2 regions of the Lysinibacillus sp. FW12 genome follow, and region 1 is predicted to be linked to the other one. Evidence: a T-box and tRNA genes for the amino acid it is inferred to sense, from the RefSeq annotation. Region 1 holds a T-box; the other holds one or more tRNA genes.

Region 1 (8,049 bases):
ATTCTGCAGGCAAACAATATTTAGATTTTACAAGTGGCATTGCTGTAGCAAGTCTTGGTCATGCCCATCCGGCCATTGTGCAGGCATTACAAGAGCAAAGTGAAAAGCTATGGCATATATCGAACCTTTTTGAAATACCTGGACAGGAGAAGGTAGCGCAAAAATTAATCGCCAATACCCACTTCGCTCATGCTTTTTTCTGTAATAGTGGGGCAGAGGCAAATGAAGCGGCCATCAAATTAGCACGGAAACATACAGGAAAACATCATATTGTTACGTTCGAAAAATCCTTCCATGGTCGTACCTTTGGAGCAATGTCTGCAACAGGTCAAGGCAAAATACATAATGGCTTTGGACCACTTGTAGAAAAATTTACGATTTTGCCATTCAATGATGTGGCTGCACTTGAAGCTGCCATTGATGATTCGGTGGCTGCTATTATGCTAGAGATGATTCAAGGAGAAGGCGGTGTCAATTGTGTATCAGCAGAATTCGCTGCAGCTATTGCAAAAGCCTGCGCTGACAAAGGAATACTTCTAATTGTTGATGAAGTACAAACTGGTATTGGGCGAACAGGGACTCGCTATGCCTATGAACAAACTATATTAAAGCCACATATTATGACATTGGCAAAAGGGTTAGGAGGCGGTTTCCCTGTAGGTGCCATGTTAGGGACTACCGAGTTTTATGCTACATTTAGTCCTGGAACACATGGTACAACATTTGGTGGAAACCCTCTTGCAATGAATGTAGCACAGGCTGTTTTAGATCATGTTTTCGAGCCAGTATTTCTTCAGCAGGTACAGGAAGCATCAGCCTATTTTGTGGCACAACTAAAAGCTCATTTACCTTCTAGCTATACAATTCAAGGACAGGGCCTACTGTTAGGAATTGGTTGTGGTGACATAGAGGTAGCGTCCTATATTGCAGCAGCAGAGGAGAAGGGGCTTTTGTTAGTCGGAGCGGGACCGAATGTCATTCGTCTCCTACCACCATTAACTGTATCGAAGGAAGAGATTGACAAAGCAGTTGCTATTTTAAAGACCATTTTACATTAATCTAATGACAAAGAATCTGCTAGATGACAGCAGATTCTTTGTATTGTTTATTGGAGCTGTTTTACTAATGTTATCACCAGTTTTGGTAGCCAATCTTCAAGCTGGCTAAATGTAAATCCTGCTGTCTCTGCTTTTGCATTCGACATATACCAATCGGCAGGTACCCCATATGGTGATCGTGATGTTTCATCACCGCCAACAAGCGATATTTTTGCATGTTTACCACTCACTTCTTCAATAAGCGTTATTAAATCTTTGAGCGATATAGTACCAGATGCTGTCGCATTGTACGGACCTTCAATAGGGGTAACGCCAGCAAAATATAAAAATGCAGCGGCTTCCTCATCAGTAATATAACTCATCTTAGCATCAATGTTCGGTAATGTGATCGGTTGATTCTGTAAAATACGTTCGATATGAAAATGTAGACGGCGCGTATAATCATGTTCACCCATAACAATTGGAAAGCGGACGGCAACAACAGGGAACGAAGCCTCTTTAAATAGAACAGCCTCTGCTTGTCGTTTTCCTTCCCCATAAGAAAATTCCTCTTTGTGTCCCATGCGAATTTGATAATGATATGGATCGAAGTCTTCTTCCTTCTTCATCTTGCCATCTATTTCATAGGTTGAAAGAGTAGATGTAAAGACGAGCTTTTGGGTTTTTCCCTTCAATAAATCGCAAATTACTTGTGCTTCATTAGGAGAATAGCAAATATTATCATAGACAATATCCCACTTTTTATCAGATAAGACTTGTGCTAAAGCTTCCTGATCATTTCGATTTGCTACTAACTGCTTAACATTGGGACCAAAGGGATTACCACTTTGACCGCGTGTTAAAATCGTTACATCATGACCATTTTCAATACAAAGTTCCACTAGCTTTTTACCAAAAAAGCGTGTCCCGCCTAAAACTAATATATTCATTTTCTTCCACCCCTTTAAAATAGTAGTCCTCTTTATAATGACAAAAAAACAGACTTACTACAAATCAAAAATGAAGTGTAATAAGTCTGTTTATGTTGAAATAGCTGAACGCTATCAAAAATCCTGTCTCATAATAACAAGACGCCGACTTGATTATCGTTTTGATGTTTCGGTAGGAGTCGTATTGCCACTGTCTCCTCCGTTTGTGCCATCTCCAGGATGACCTGAGCCACCATCGCCACCAGAACCATTGCCGCTATTTGAGCCGTTACCATTGTTGTCAGAACCATCGCCATTAGTTGATCCATTACCATTGTTCCCGGAGCCATTGCCGTTATTTGAACCGTTTCCGTTATTACCCGACCCATTACCGTTGTTGGAGCCATTGCCATTAGTAGGTGGCGTTGTTGGTGGTATTTGCTCTTGATCGTTGTTTTCCTCTGGGTCAGGTTTATCCTCACTACCTCCAGTAGAAACAACATTAGATTGTGGTGATGTTAATCCTGTAATATCTACAGCGACCACCACATAAGCTTGTCCACTAGCAACAGTAATACTTTGCGTTGACTCTAACACAGATGTTACAAGTGTGTTACCACCGTTCGTAACGTTATAGATACGATAACCGACAACATCGTTTGATGACCCTGACCAAGATAAAGTAGAACCATTTACTGAAGCTGATACCGCTGCTGGAGGACTACCATCCGCTGGGAAATCAACTGCTGATACCGATGAATTTGATAATGTTGAATTTTTTGGTAAAAGACTAGCAGGGTTTCCGCCAAGTCTACCTAACATTCGTTTAATAAAGGCTTGATTAATGCCTGCACCACCTGATTTAACAAATTCTGCTGGTGTATTTGGTAGAGCATTATAGGTTTTTCCTTTAATCGTCACAACACTTGAAGAGGCTAAGCTATCATCTGGTTGTGATGGTAAAAATACTTTCGCATTAAATAAATCAGAACGCACAAGACCCGCATTCGCACAAGCCGTAGAAGGAGCCATACCTGAAATACCACAGAATGAAGCAGTGACAACATTTTTAGGTGCCTTAAAGCTTGTAGGAGGATCAATTAACTGAGGATCCGCATCATAAACGGCATTCATTAAAGTTCCCCATAGTTTATTCACACGAACACTTGGTTGTAAATACGTGTTATTAAATACATTAAGTGGACGAGGTTGATCGTATCCCATCCAAACACCTAGAGAAACATTTGGGTTATAACCAACTAACCAAACATCTTTATAATCTTGAGATGTCCCTGTTTTTGCAGCGAAATCAGAAGAAAATTTTAATGTATTACGTGCCATCGTACCAGTTCCTTTAGTTAGGACATCACGCATCATATCTGTCACGATATAAGACGTTTCTGGACTAAATACTTGTACTGGTTCCACTTCATGCTGGTAAATAATATTTCCTTCTTGATCTTCGATTCGATCAATCATATAGGCGTCAACGAATTGACCACCATTTGCAAAAGTTGCAAAAGCATTTGTATTTTCTTCTACAGTAGTCCCTTCACTTAAAGCACCAATACCAGTTGCTAGGTTAGTGAAGTCATCTGGGTGTAATTTTGTGAATCCCATTTTTACTAACAGTTCAGCGGGGCGTCTATTAATAATATCATTATATAAACGTAGCGCTGATATGTTTTGAGAGTCTGCTAAAGCCTCACGTGCAGGAATAAGTCCTCGCTCATCACTCGTAATATAGTTGCTTGGGCTCCATTTACCTATAGAGAATTTCACGTCAACTAATGGGCTACCTGCACCGATAACCCCATATTCTATGGCTGGACCATAAACAAGTAATGGTTTCATCGTTGAACCGTTAGAACGATAAGCTTGTGTTGCGTGGTTTAGCTGAGTTGTTTTAAAATCTCGACCACCGACAAAGCTTAAAATACGACCTGTTGAGTTTTCTATTAAAATACTTCCAACTTGAACGGGCATCTCAACATCAATTTCTTCACCCGTTACAGGATCTTTCCCTTTACCTGTGTACGTATGGCCATAGTACTGGAAGTCCTTCGCTGCTTTTTGCATCGAATCATACATATCTTTATTAATCGTTGAATAAATACGGTATCCCTTCGAACGAACATCTCGATCGGCTAAAATCATATATTTATCCTTTATTTTTTTCTCTGTCTTTAATCGTTCTGGGTCAACCCCATCTTCTTTTGCTAGTTTTTCAGCAATAATTTCTTTTGCACGAGCTTCAAGTTCATATGTTAGCCATGGATATCGATCCTCGGCACGCATTTCAGGTCCGCGGAAATCTGCAGCGATATCATAGTCTAACGCTTCTTTGTACTGTGCATCGTCAATATAACCAGCTTCTTTCATACGATATAGTACTGTTTTCATACGATCAATACCTGGTTTTAAAGCTTCCTCACTTTTTAGCTCCCCAGTATTCGTAAATGGTGTATAGGCAAATGGGGCCTGTGGAATACCAGCTATGTACGCAGCTTGTGGAAGTGACAATTCTTTCGCTTTTACTCCAAAAATTCCTTCAGCAGCTGTTTCAACACCTGCGATATTTCGTCCTGAAGAGTTACGACCATACGGAATAATATTTAAATAAGCCTCTAATATTTCTTCCTTCGTCATAAAATGTTCTAAGCGCATAGCAAGTAAAATTTCTTTTGCTTTACGTTCATAGGATACTTCATTTGTTAATACTTGGTTTTTTATAAGTTGTTGAGTAAGGGTAGATCCACCAGTTTGTGTTGCAGAGTTTGTGACATCCTGTAATAACCCACGAATAACAGCTTTTGGTACGATGCCGTTATGTTCACGGAAATACTCATCCTCTGTTGCGAGAACAGCGTTAATTACATCTGGGGCAACATTGCTGAGTGAGGTTTCACGTCGATCTAAATCTGTTCGTAATTTCCCGATATAAATATCGTTTGCAAAATAAATTTCACTGGTTTCTTCATAGCTAAAAATCTGATTTCGTAATTCTTCTTTAGAGCGCAATGGCTCTTCTTTTACAAGAGAAGCAAAATAACCAGCTCCTACTGAACCGACAAATACAGTGCCAAGCAATGCAAAGACTAAAAATAGTAAAAATAAGTTCCAGGTAACACTACCTGAAATACGTAATTTCTTCATCCATTTTTGTTCTAGTAATTCATCGATCTTTGCATTGATTTTTTCAATCCAATCTTTCAATGTATCGACCTCCTAAAATCTTGTTTATTATAGCACATATTGTTTTAGAGCGAACATAGTTATTGACAATGAAAAAGATTCGTATAGAATTATATTTATAGTTTTCTAGTGAGGAAGAGTTTGCAGTAGTGTTTATATTCCCTGTTTAGAGAGCCAGTGGTTGGTGAAAACTGGTCATAATGTAGAGACGAATTACGTACTTGGAGCTTAGACGTGCGCGCCTGCGATAAAGGCGATTGAATGAAGTGGAAGGTGGATGACATCTTCAAGCCGGGTGGTACCGCGTTAGTTTGCAACTTAACGTCCCTGCATGCAATTGTTTGCGTGTAGGGACTTTTTTTATCGAATAATGTCCATGCACGTAATGAATTTCAACCATTTTAGGAGGAATCAACATGACAAATGAATTATTACAAGATTTAGAATGGCGTGGTTTACTATACCAACAAACAGATGCTGAAGGCATGGCAAAACTGTTAGATGAACAATCTGTATCTTTATATTGTGGTGTAGATCCAACTGCTGACTCTATGCATATTGGCCATATTGTGCCACTTTTAACACTTCGTCGCTTCCAAAAGGCTGGTCACCGTCCAATTTTACTTGTTGGTGGTGCGACAGGAATGATTGGTGACCCATCTGGCCGTTCAGAAGAGCGTCAATTACAAACAGTTGAGCAAATCGATCAAAATGTCCAAGGGATCAGAAGCCAATTAGAACGTATTTTTGATTTTGCGGAAGATGGCAATGGTGCACAGCTTGTGAACAATCGTGATTGGATTGGCAATATCAACACAATTGAATTTTTACGTGATTACGGAAAATTAATTAACGTGAACTACATGTTAGCGAAAGATACAATTGCTTCTCGTCTTGACACAGGAATTTCTTTCACAGAATTTGCGTATACGTTAATTCAAGGTATTGATTATAACCATTTATACAATCACTACAATTGCCGAATCCAAGTAGGTGGATCTGACCAGTGGGGGAATATTACTACAGGTTTAGAGGTTATTCGTAAAACACATGAGGAAGAAACAAAAGCCTTCGGTATTACGATTCCTTTAGTAACAAAAGCAGATGGTACAAAATTTGGTAAAACAGCAGGTGGTGCTGTATGGTTAGATGCCAAGAAAACATCTCCTTATGAATTCTACCAATTTTGGATCAATGCTGCGGATGCAGATGTAATCAAATACTTAAAAATCTTTACATTCCTATCTCGTGAAGAAATTGAAGCTTTAGCAGTTTCAGTAGAGGAAGAGCCACATTTACGTAAGGCACAAAAAGCACTTGCCGAAGAAATGACTCGTTTAATTCATGGTCAAGAGGCATTGGAACAAGCCATCCGTATTACGGCAGCTTTATTCTCAGGAGATTTAAAAGCACTATCGGCCGATGAAATGAAGGATGCTTTTAAAGATGTTCCTTCTATTGAAATGGCGAAAGAGGACAAAAATATTGTGGACCTTCTTGTAGAGGCAGGTATTTCATCTTCAAAACGTCAAGCACGTGAGGACGTATCGAATGGTGCGATTAGTGTGAATGGTGAAAAAGTGACTGATTTAGAGTACGTTTTTGAGGCGAAGGATCGTCTAGAGGATGCATTCAGTATTGTCCGTCGTGGTAAGAAAAAATATCATATGGTGAAATTCGTATAATTTTATTGTCTAAAACAACATACCCGTAAATAGAGGGGATGTTGTTTTTTCTTCCTATAAAAAACTTGGATGTTCTATATGCTCATATTCTTGAGGGTGTAGCATTTTAGCAAGCTTTATAGCTCCTTCAATAAGACGAGGAGATGGGCGACAATAAAGCCATTCTTCCATCACATGAAGACGTTCCATTTGAATGGCATGTAGCTCTTGGGCATGTGGACGTTTTAATAAAATGGCTGGTTGTATCCGTTCAAAAGCTACACCTACCCAAGCCATCATAATGTAGTCGGGATTTCGCTTAATGATATCAGCCCAATTTGTTTGAACACTGGCTAACTCTACATCTTGGAATAGATTGACTCCTCCAGCAATTGCACTAATTTCTGTTAGCCAATTTATTTTTCCAGGTGTAAAAATAGGGTTAGGCCACCATTCCCAATAGACGCTAGGTTTCTTGGCAATCGTTTGTGCAATAGAGCGCATCTCTTTAATCGACTGTAAGTATTCATCCATGATTACTTTGGCGCGTTTTTCTACATCACAGGCTCTCCCAAGGGTCAGTAGATCCTGTGCGATTTCCTCTAATGAGTTGGCATTAAAAACAATATGAGGGATATTTCTTTTTTGTAATTCCTCGATATTTTTTTCCATACCAGGCACACTTAAGGAAGCAAGGACAAGATCGGGTGCTAATGCCTCTAAAGCGTCCATATGAATTGATAAATCTGGGCCAAGTTGTGGTAAATCTTTTACAGTTGATGGCCAATCGGAGAAATCATCCACTCCAACAAGCTGGTCAGTCAGTCCTAAATAGGCGACGAGCTCTGTATTGCTAGGACAAATTGAAATTAATCGCATAACGGTCTCCTATTCTTTTTAAGAAAAGTATAACGAGAGTTTTTAGTGTAGACAATATCATGTATGCCAAAGTCATAAAAAAAGGTGGAGAAAACAATGTTTCTCCACCTTGATTCCCTCATTAAGAAAGTGCGATTGCTTCGAGGGACTCCTCTTTTTTCGCTACAGGCCCCATTGCATTTGTGATGATTTGTTTAATATCCTCTAATGTTGCTTTACGAGGATTTGTCTCAGCACAAACATCTAACATTGCATTTTTAGCCAAGATTTCAATATCTTCATCTTTTGCCCCTAATTCACGGAAGCCGCTAGGAATATTTAAATCTTTTGATAGTTTTTCGATGG
Region 2 (8,049 bases), 950 kb from region 1:
TGCCTAATGAATAAATTCATTAGATACTTGTCCGCCTACTTTTGGAAAAGTCTGTTTTGTTCATTCATTGGTAATTATTAACATTCCTATCAGCCAGTTTGTTTGGTGAAAGAATAATTCCTACTCACCAAAACAAACTCCGATTGGATTTTTGATTTAGAATCAAAATAAAATTATAGTCACATATTGTTTAAGAATCAATATCTTCCGTTTCCTCAGTTGGCGTATTTTTATCAGTAGTAGTGTTATCATCAACCTCATCAGTTTCTTCAGTTGGAGGTGGCGGTAACTGTGGCGTTTCCTCTGTAGAAGCTGGTGTTTTCGGTTGTTCCTCTTTCTCTACCTTTGTAATATCTGCCTTCACTTTTATTTTTTTGTCAGATATTTTTGTTACACCATCTGGTAATTTTACATCAAATTCATATGTTTTGGACTCTGTAATTTTTGACAGGTCAACTGTAATTGGTATTTCAGTTAAACCATCAATAATTGATTTTCTACCAAATACTTTAATCATTTTCGGTGTAAATGTTAATGAATTAATCGTAATGTCTTGTGCCGCTTGCCCTGTTTCCCTGAGCACAACAGGTATCTCTCGACTATATTCTTCGATATCTACTTGAACCTTAACTGTTTCAGGTTCAATTGTCACATCTAACTTATTTAAATCTCGATCTAATACTTTTACTGCTGCCTCCTGTGAAAATGACTGAGTAAGACCTTGTTCACCTGTAACAGTAGCTTTTACATAGCTTATGCTTTCAATAGCACTTTTTGCACCCGTCACGTAAACGGTAGGAGGATTGGCTGTCATATCTTTTAATATATAACCTTCTTGGATGAGACGCTTATTCATTTCAGGGTCAACACGGAATTCCTGTGTGACCTTTTCCTCAATATTCACATGAACTGTTGCAGGGTCTAATGTAACCTTTAACTTATCAGAAATATTTTCGTATTTTAGCTTTACATCATGCTCTCCAATCAATAAATTGCTTAAATCAACAAATATAGAAAAGTCTTTTGCGGCTTTTGCTTTTAAAACCAGAGGCATTGGACCTTCAATGGTAACATCGACTGTTTCAGGTAAGCCTGATACAATAAGATTTTCATTATCGTAATAAACATCTACTGGAACATCACGAATGACATCTGTTTGTTCGTTCGTTGTTGTTTTACTTATTGGAGATAGCTCAGTACGAACTGAGAAAAAAAGCAAAAATGCTAAAAATAGCGCGATGATTCTTAATACCCAAGGGCTATCCATCATTTTATCCATTCTTTTTCCCCCTCCAAGTCAACTTAGAGGCTGCATTAGATTCCTGTGCTGAACCGAACCACATTTTGCGTAACAGTGTTTCGAACTCCTCTAGAGAAAGATTGCGATGGAGATTACCGTTTAATGTAAGACTAATTGCACCCGTTTCCTCTGATACAACAATTGTAATAGCATCTGTAACTTCACTTAAACCAAGTGCAGCACGGTGACGTGTCCCTAGCTCTTTTGAAATAAACGGACTTTCAGAAAGTGGTAAATAACATGCTGCTGCCGTAACTTTATCTTTTTGCATAATAACCGCTCCATCATGTAGCGGCGTATTAGGTATAAAGATATTAATGAGAAGTTCTGACGAAATTTCAGCATTTAGTCCTATACCTGTTTCAATATATTCATTAAGACCCGTTTCTTTTTCTATAGAAATTAACGCACCAATTCGTCTTTTAGCCATATAACTAACAGACTTCTTCATAGCCTCAATGAGTCTTGTTTGTTCTTCTTCTTCTTGACTAGATGAACGTTGGAATAGCTTTCCTCGGCCAATTTGTTCTAGACCACGTCTGATTTCAGGTTGGAATATGATAATAATCGCTAAGAAACCAAACTCAATGACCTGTTGTAACATCCAGCCTAGTGTTTGTAACCCTAAAAGGTCTGTTGCAATTCGTGCAATAATAATGACGAAAATTCCCTTAAGTAATTGGACAGCCTTTGTACCTTTAATGAGGGTTAAGACTTTATAAACAACGTACCAAACGAGCAGTACATCAATGAAGTTAATAACAATATTCACAGGAGTTAAATCCGTGAAATGTTCGATAATTTGCACGTGGCATCCCCCACTTTTCATTGCGAATCCATACACATTCAAGTATATCACATTCTTAACAAATGTAACTTTTTTCAAATAAAAAGTCTACTCTAAAGAGTAGACCTTTCAGCCTCTCACGTGCACTATTTTTTAGGACGTATAGAGTGTTATTTAGTTTCTTCTTTTTCCTCAAATGTCATGGCCGTCTTTACAGAATTTTTAATCGTATACCAAAGCCATTCAAATACTTCGTCAATTTCCTCAATTCTTCCGGAAACTACCGCTGAAGATGCCATATATTGCCCGTTAATCACTGTGACGTTGCCATCAACTTCACCTTCAACAATCAAATCGCCGTTTTTCACAACAATATCACCCTTCACCACTTCTCCTTCAGGTACAATCACCGTTTGACCATCCACAACTAAATTTGGTTGTTTGGTTACGGAGAAATGCTGATCATCCATGAAGCTACCTAATAATGTAGCACTCATAAATAAGCAAAATACTGCTGCTGCCACAAAAAACGGATGCCGGCGTATCCATTTTTGTATACCTACTCGACTTTTTGGCTTAGGTAAACGAGCCATTACTGCTGCTTCAAAATCCGGAGGCGCTGTAATATGGGAAGCACTCTTCACAAAGGCGATTGTTTCACTCAATTCTTGCATCAACTGTTTACAATCATTACATGTATGCAAGTGTTGTTTCAACTCTTGCTCATGCTCACGACTAATGTCACCGTCTAAATAATCATGCATATAGTCTATAATATGCTCTGGACAAGTATTCATGACGCTCCCCCTCCTACAGATTGTTTAACTGTTTACGTAATGCCTCACGTCCGCGGTGAATCCTTGTTTTCACCGTTCCAAGCGGCATATCTAAAATCTCGCTAATCTCTTGCAACGATAACTCTTCTATATACTTCAATACTATAACTGAACGGTATTTATCCGGCAAACGTCCAATTTCATATTGAATGCGATCTTGCAGCTCCATTTGCTCTAACTGCTCCTCTGGTAGCTGGTCGTCTGCTGCGATTTGCGAATACATATCAAGCCCTTCTGTACCAGCTACTTCTGCATCTAAATAATAATCCGGTTTCTTTTTTCGAATACGGTCAATGCAGAGGTTTGTCGCTATGCGATAAAGCCACGTCGAAAACTTTCTTTTCTGATCAAATGTATGCAAGTTCATATAAGCACGCACAAAAGCCTCTTGAGCAATGTCTTCGGACTCTTGTTTGTTGCCTAACATTCGATAGCATACTTGGTACAGTTTGTGCTGATAGAGACTCACAATATCGGCAAATGCGTTTTGATCGCCTTTAAGCACTTGTTTTATTCTCTTATTTACTAACGCATCCATCGTGTTGACTTCTCCACCTTTACAACTGTCTTATACTATACGACCCATCGATAAGAAAAGTTTCGTTTTAATTTAATTATAGCAAAAGATTTTTATGCAATGTGGCAACAGGCAATTTTTTGTAAAATTTTCTTTAAACTAGTGTTTCTCCAAATAATGATCCCATTAATGCAACAGCTACATTTGCCGTTGTATTCTTCTCATCTAAAATTGGATTTACTTCTACAAACTCCGCTGATGTTACCATCCCAGATTCCTGTAGCATCTCCATTGCTAAATGACTTTCACGATACGTAATTCCTCCTGGAACAGGCGTACCAACCCCTGGAGTATATAGCGGATCTAATCCATCTAAATCAAGAGATAAATGTAAACCATCAACATTACGCTCTTTTAAATAAGCGAGTGCATCTTCCATGACACGCGTCATTCCAAGTCGGTCAATCTCATGCATTGTATAAACTTTGATGCCTTGCTCTTTAATCAAATCACGCTCACCAGGATCTACTGAACGAGCTCCGATAATAATAACGTTCTCTGGTTTAATTTTTGGAGCATAGTTGCGAATTTGGACTAAACGTTCGTGACCTAGTCCGATACTAACCGCTAATGGCATACCATGGATATTACCTGAAGGTGTTGTCTCAGGTGTATTTAAATCCGCATGAGCGTCATACCAAATAACACCAAGGTTTTTATAATGCTCACCTAGTCCCGCTAATGTCCCAATCGCAATACTGTGATCTCCACCAAATACAAGCGGGAACTTTTTCTGTTCCACTACTTCATGCACACTATTAGCTAAAGCAGTACTAACCTCCACTACTTCCTCTAAATTAAGTAATTTTTCATCTACTGCGGCATCCGCTTGCTTTTGGCTAACACGAATATCCCCTTGATCTTGTACTTCGTGTCCAATAGCTTCTAAACGTTCTACAACCCCCGCATAACGGATAGCACTAGGTCCCATATCTACACCACGACGTGCTTGTCCGTAATCTGTTGGTACTCCAATAATAGAAATATTAAGTTTATTCATGTTTTTATACCCCCTAAAAGTTATAAGATTATTGTAAAGCCTACATACCACTTGGCTCAACCCGACAAAAATGTGCATATTTATTCAAATTTAGAGAACATAAAAAAATCTCCTACTGTTTTCAGTAAGAGATTAGTTATCAGTAATTAATATAACACTTTTGAATGTATTTTATTCTAAAAAAGTGAGCCATGAAGGACTCGAACCTTCGACCCTCTGATTAAAAGTCAGATGCTCTACCAACTGAGCTAATGGCTCATAAAAGAAAAATGGCTGGGGTACTAGGATTCGAACCTAGGCATGACGGAATCAAAATCCGTTGCCTTACCGCTTGGCTATACCCCAATCATTTATAAAACTGGTGGAGGGGGACGGATTCGAACCGCCGAACCCTAAGGAGCGGATTTACAGTCCGCCGCGTTTAGCCACTTCGCTACCCCTCCGGAATAACACAATAATGGTGGAGGATGACGGGCTCGAACCGCCGACCCTCTGCTTGTAAGGCAGATGCTCTCCCAGCTGAGCTAATCCTCCATAGAAACAGGTGTTATGTCACAGTTTATTTTCTTTTTAAAGCCTATGTTTTAATGGTGACCCCTACGGGATTCGAACCCGTGTTACCGCCGTGAAAGGGCGGTGTCTTAACCACTTGACCAAGGGGCCATTCTTATGTCTTAAACAGGACAAGACTTATAATAACATCTTTTCCTAATTGTTGCAACACTTTTCTACAAAAAAATTTTATGTACAACAGAATCTTAAAAATGGACAAAAAAATGGCTCCGAAGGCAGGACTCGAACCTGCGACAACCTGATTAACAGTCAGGTGCTACTACCAACTGAGCTACTTCGGAACAATACTATTCAATTCGGTTTTAAATAACCTCTTAAGTACATTTCTTATTATAGCAAGCATTCTAAATAATGCAACACATTTGGTGAAAATTTTTATATTTTTTTGTCGAAGGATGCTTACAGATTAATTCAATGCATAATAGTTCTCTATTATATCTAATATTTCTATTTTACGTACTAAATATTCTTGCTGTATATTATTGTAATTGTTAAAATAAAAATAGTTTTATGAATTTTCTATCAAATTTCCTGGGGGAGGAATGTTCTTATGGTATCAAATGATTTAATTGCACCTGAGTTTTATAACATCACAGAGGAATTAGAAAAGTTTTCGCAGGATAGTGATCGTCAAGCAATACGTTGGTTAAATACACAACAAGAGAGAAGAACAGTTTCATATGTTGAACTTGTCCAAAAAATGAACCAATACGCCAATGCGTTTACGAAGATAGGGCTTCAAAAAGGGGATCGCGTTTTAGTTATTATACCTCGCCTACCAGAAGCCTATTTCGTTTTTCTTGGCTGCTTAAAGGCTGGCATTGTTCCTATTTCATGTTCAGAAATGCTACGTGCAAGTGACTTGGAATATCGTATGGAACATTCTTCTGCTAGTGCCGTTATTGCCTATGAGGCATTTACTGGTGAGGTTGATCAAATAGCTTCTACTGTAGACGCATTAAATAACAAATTAGTTATCGGTAGTGCAAAAGAAGAATGGACTTCTTTAGATGAATTAGCAAGTACACAGCCAACTACATTTACAGCTGTAGCGACAAAACGTGATGATATGGCATTCCTTTCGTATACTTCAGGGACAACCGGTAAACCTAAAGGTGTTGTTCATTCACATGGCTGGGGATATGCACATATTCGAACAGCTGCTTCAAAATGGCTTTGCGTTCGTGAAGGTGATTTAGTTTGGGCAACTGCAGCCCCGGGATGGCAAAAATGGATTTGGAGTCCTTTCTTATCCACAATCATGCTTGGTGCCACAGCATTCGTTTATCATGGTGGGTTTGATGCAAAGACATACCTTCAATTAATGCAAGAGGAAAAAATTAATGTCCTATGTTGTACACCGACTGAATATCGTATCATGGCGAAAATTGATAATCTACAAGACTATAATCTTTCCTCTCTCCGTAGTGCCGTTTCTGCTGGTGAACCATTAAATCGTCCAGTCATCGAAACTTTCATGAAGCATTTTGGACTTAAAGTACGAGATGGTTACGGGCAGACAGAAAATACATTATTAATTGGTACACTTGAAAACACTGAATTACGTCCAGGATCAATGGGTGTTCCAACACCAGGTAATATTGTACGTATTATCGACAATGAAGGTAATGAAGCACCGGTTGGCGAGGTTGGTGATATTGCCGTTCACAAATCCTCCCCTGCTCTATTTAAAGAATATTACAAGGAGCCTGAACGTACTCAAGCAGCATTCCGTGGTGATTGGTATATTACTGGTGATCAGGCAAAATGCGATGAGGATGGTTACTTCTGGTTTGAAGGTCGTGGAGATGACATTATTATTTCATCTGGTTATACCATCGGACCATTCGAGGTAGAGGATGCCTTAAACAAACATGAAGCTGTACAAGAGTGTGCAGTTGTTGCCGCGCCAGATGAAATTAGAGGGCATATTGTAAAGGCCTTTATTATTTTACGAGACGGCTTCAAGGCCCGTGATGAAGAAGAGTTAATAAAGGAGCTACAAGAGCATGTAAAAACGTTAACAGCGCCTTATAAATACCCTCGAAGTATCGTCTTTATTGATGAGTTACCGAAAACAACATCCGGGAAGATTCGCCGTATTGAACTTCGAGCTTCTACTGTTCATACGCATTCATAACAACATATTGAAAATAAAAAGGCGCTCCTATTAAGGAACGCCTTTCTTACTATATACAATTTTTTTATCAGCATAAATAAAAAAAGCCACTACTGAGTGTATCAGCAGCGACTTTTTGCGCCTAGCGACGTCCTACTCTCACAGGGGGAAGCCCCCAACTACCATCGGCGCTAAAGAGCTTAACTTCCGTGTTCGGTATGGGAACGGGTGTGACCTCTTTGCCATCATCACTAGACTATATTCGACCTTCAATACACGGCGTATTACTCCGTCAGCTGCTCTCGCTCAATCAGTCACGTACATTAGTACGCTCCCTCAATCACTCGGTTGCTTCCTTGTTCTACTTGTGTCTTGAAGCTCTCATTTTTATTGTTGAAAGTATTGTTCTTTCAAAACTGGATAAACGGTGCATTGAATGCTTCAAACAATTTGGTTAAGTCCTCGATCGATTAGTATTCGTCAGCTCCATGTGTCACCACACTTCCACCTCGAACCTATCTACCTCATCGTCTTTGAGGGATCTTACTTACTTGCGTAATGGGAAATCTCATCTTGAGGGGGGCTTCATGCTTAGATGCTTTCAGCACTTATCCCGTCCACACATAGCTACCCAGCGATGCCTTTGGCAAGACAACTGGTACACCAGCGGTGTGTCCATCCCGGTCCTCTCGTACTAAGGACAGCTCCTCTCAAATTTCCTACGCCCACGACGGATAGGGACCGAACTGTCTCACGACGTTCTGAACCCAGCTCGCGTACCGCTTTAATGGGCGAACAGCCCAACCCTTGGGACCGACTACAGCCCCAGGATGCGATGAGCCGACATCGAGGTGCCA

Evidence for each region. A T-box is a leader RNA that pairs with one kind of tRNA and senses whether it is charged. The one in region 1 lies ahead of tyrS (tyrosine--tRNA ligase), so its partner is inferred to be a tRNA-Tyr.
Region 2: it encodes a tRNA-Tyr, which carries the amino acid that the T-box ahead of tyrS (tyrosine--tRNA ligase) is inferred to sense. The anticodon was not compared.

What each region holds. Positions count from the first base shown of each region.
Region 1 is NZ_CP139094.1:1,278,003-1,286,051, forward strand. It holds gene SJW71_RS06545 (acetylornithine transaminase) at 1-1,058, shown strand, start outside; gene SJW71_RS06550 (NAD-dependent epimerase/dehydratase family protein) at 1,106-1,987, opposite strand; gene SJW71_RS06555 (transglycosylase domain-containing protein) at 2,141-5,182, opposite strand; T-box leader at 5,285-5,493, shown strand; gene tyrS (tyrosine--tRNA ligase) at 5,578-6,846, shown strand; gene SJW71_RS06565 (cobalamin-binding protein) at 6,901-7,704, opposite strand; gene SJW71_RS06570 (iron-containing alcohol dehydrogenase) at 7,826-8,049, opposite strand, start outside.
Region 2 is NZ_CP139094.1:326,862-334,910, reverse strand. It holds gene SJW71_RS01765 (CdaR family protein) at 191-1,279, opposite strand; gene cdaA (diadenylate cyclase CdaA) at 1,272-2,108, opposite strand; gene SJW71_RS01755 (anti-sigma factor family protein) at 2,258-2,884, opposite strand; gene sigW (RNA polymerase sigma factor SigW) at 2,898-3,461, opposite strand; gene rocF (arginase) at 3,595-4,500, opposite strand; tRNA gene SJW71_RS01740 (tRNA-Lys) at 4,686-4,758, opposite strand; tRNA gene SJW71_RS01735 (tRNA-Gln) at 4,771-4,845, opposite strand; tRNA gene SJW71_RS01730 (tRNA-Tyr) at 4,860-4,943, opposite strand; tRNA gene SJW71_RS01725 (tRNA-Val) at 4,959-5,034, opposite strand; tRNA gene SJW71_RS01720 (tRNA-Glu) at 5,089-5,163, opposite strand; tRNA gene SJW71_RS01715 (tRNA-Asn) at 5,278-5,354, opposite strand; gene mbcS (acyl-CoA synthetase MbcS) at 5,624-7,213, shown strand; rRNA gene rrf (5S ribosomal RNA) at 7,333-7,448, opposite strand; rRNA gene SJW71_RS01700 (23S ribosomal RNA) at 7,643-8,049, opposite strand, start outside.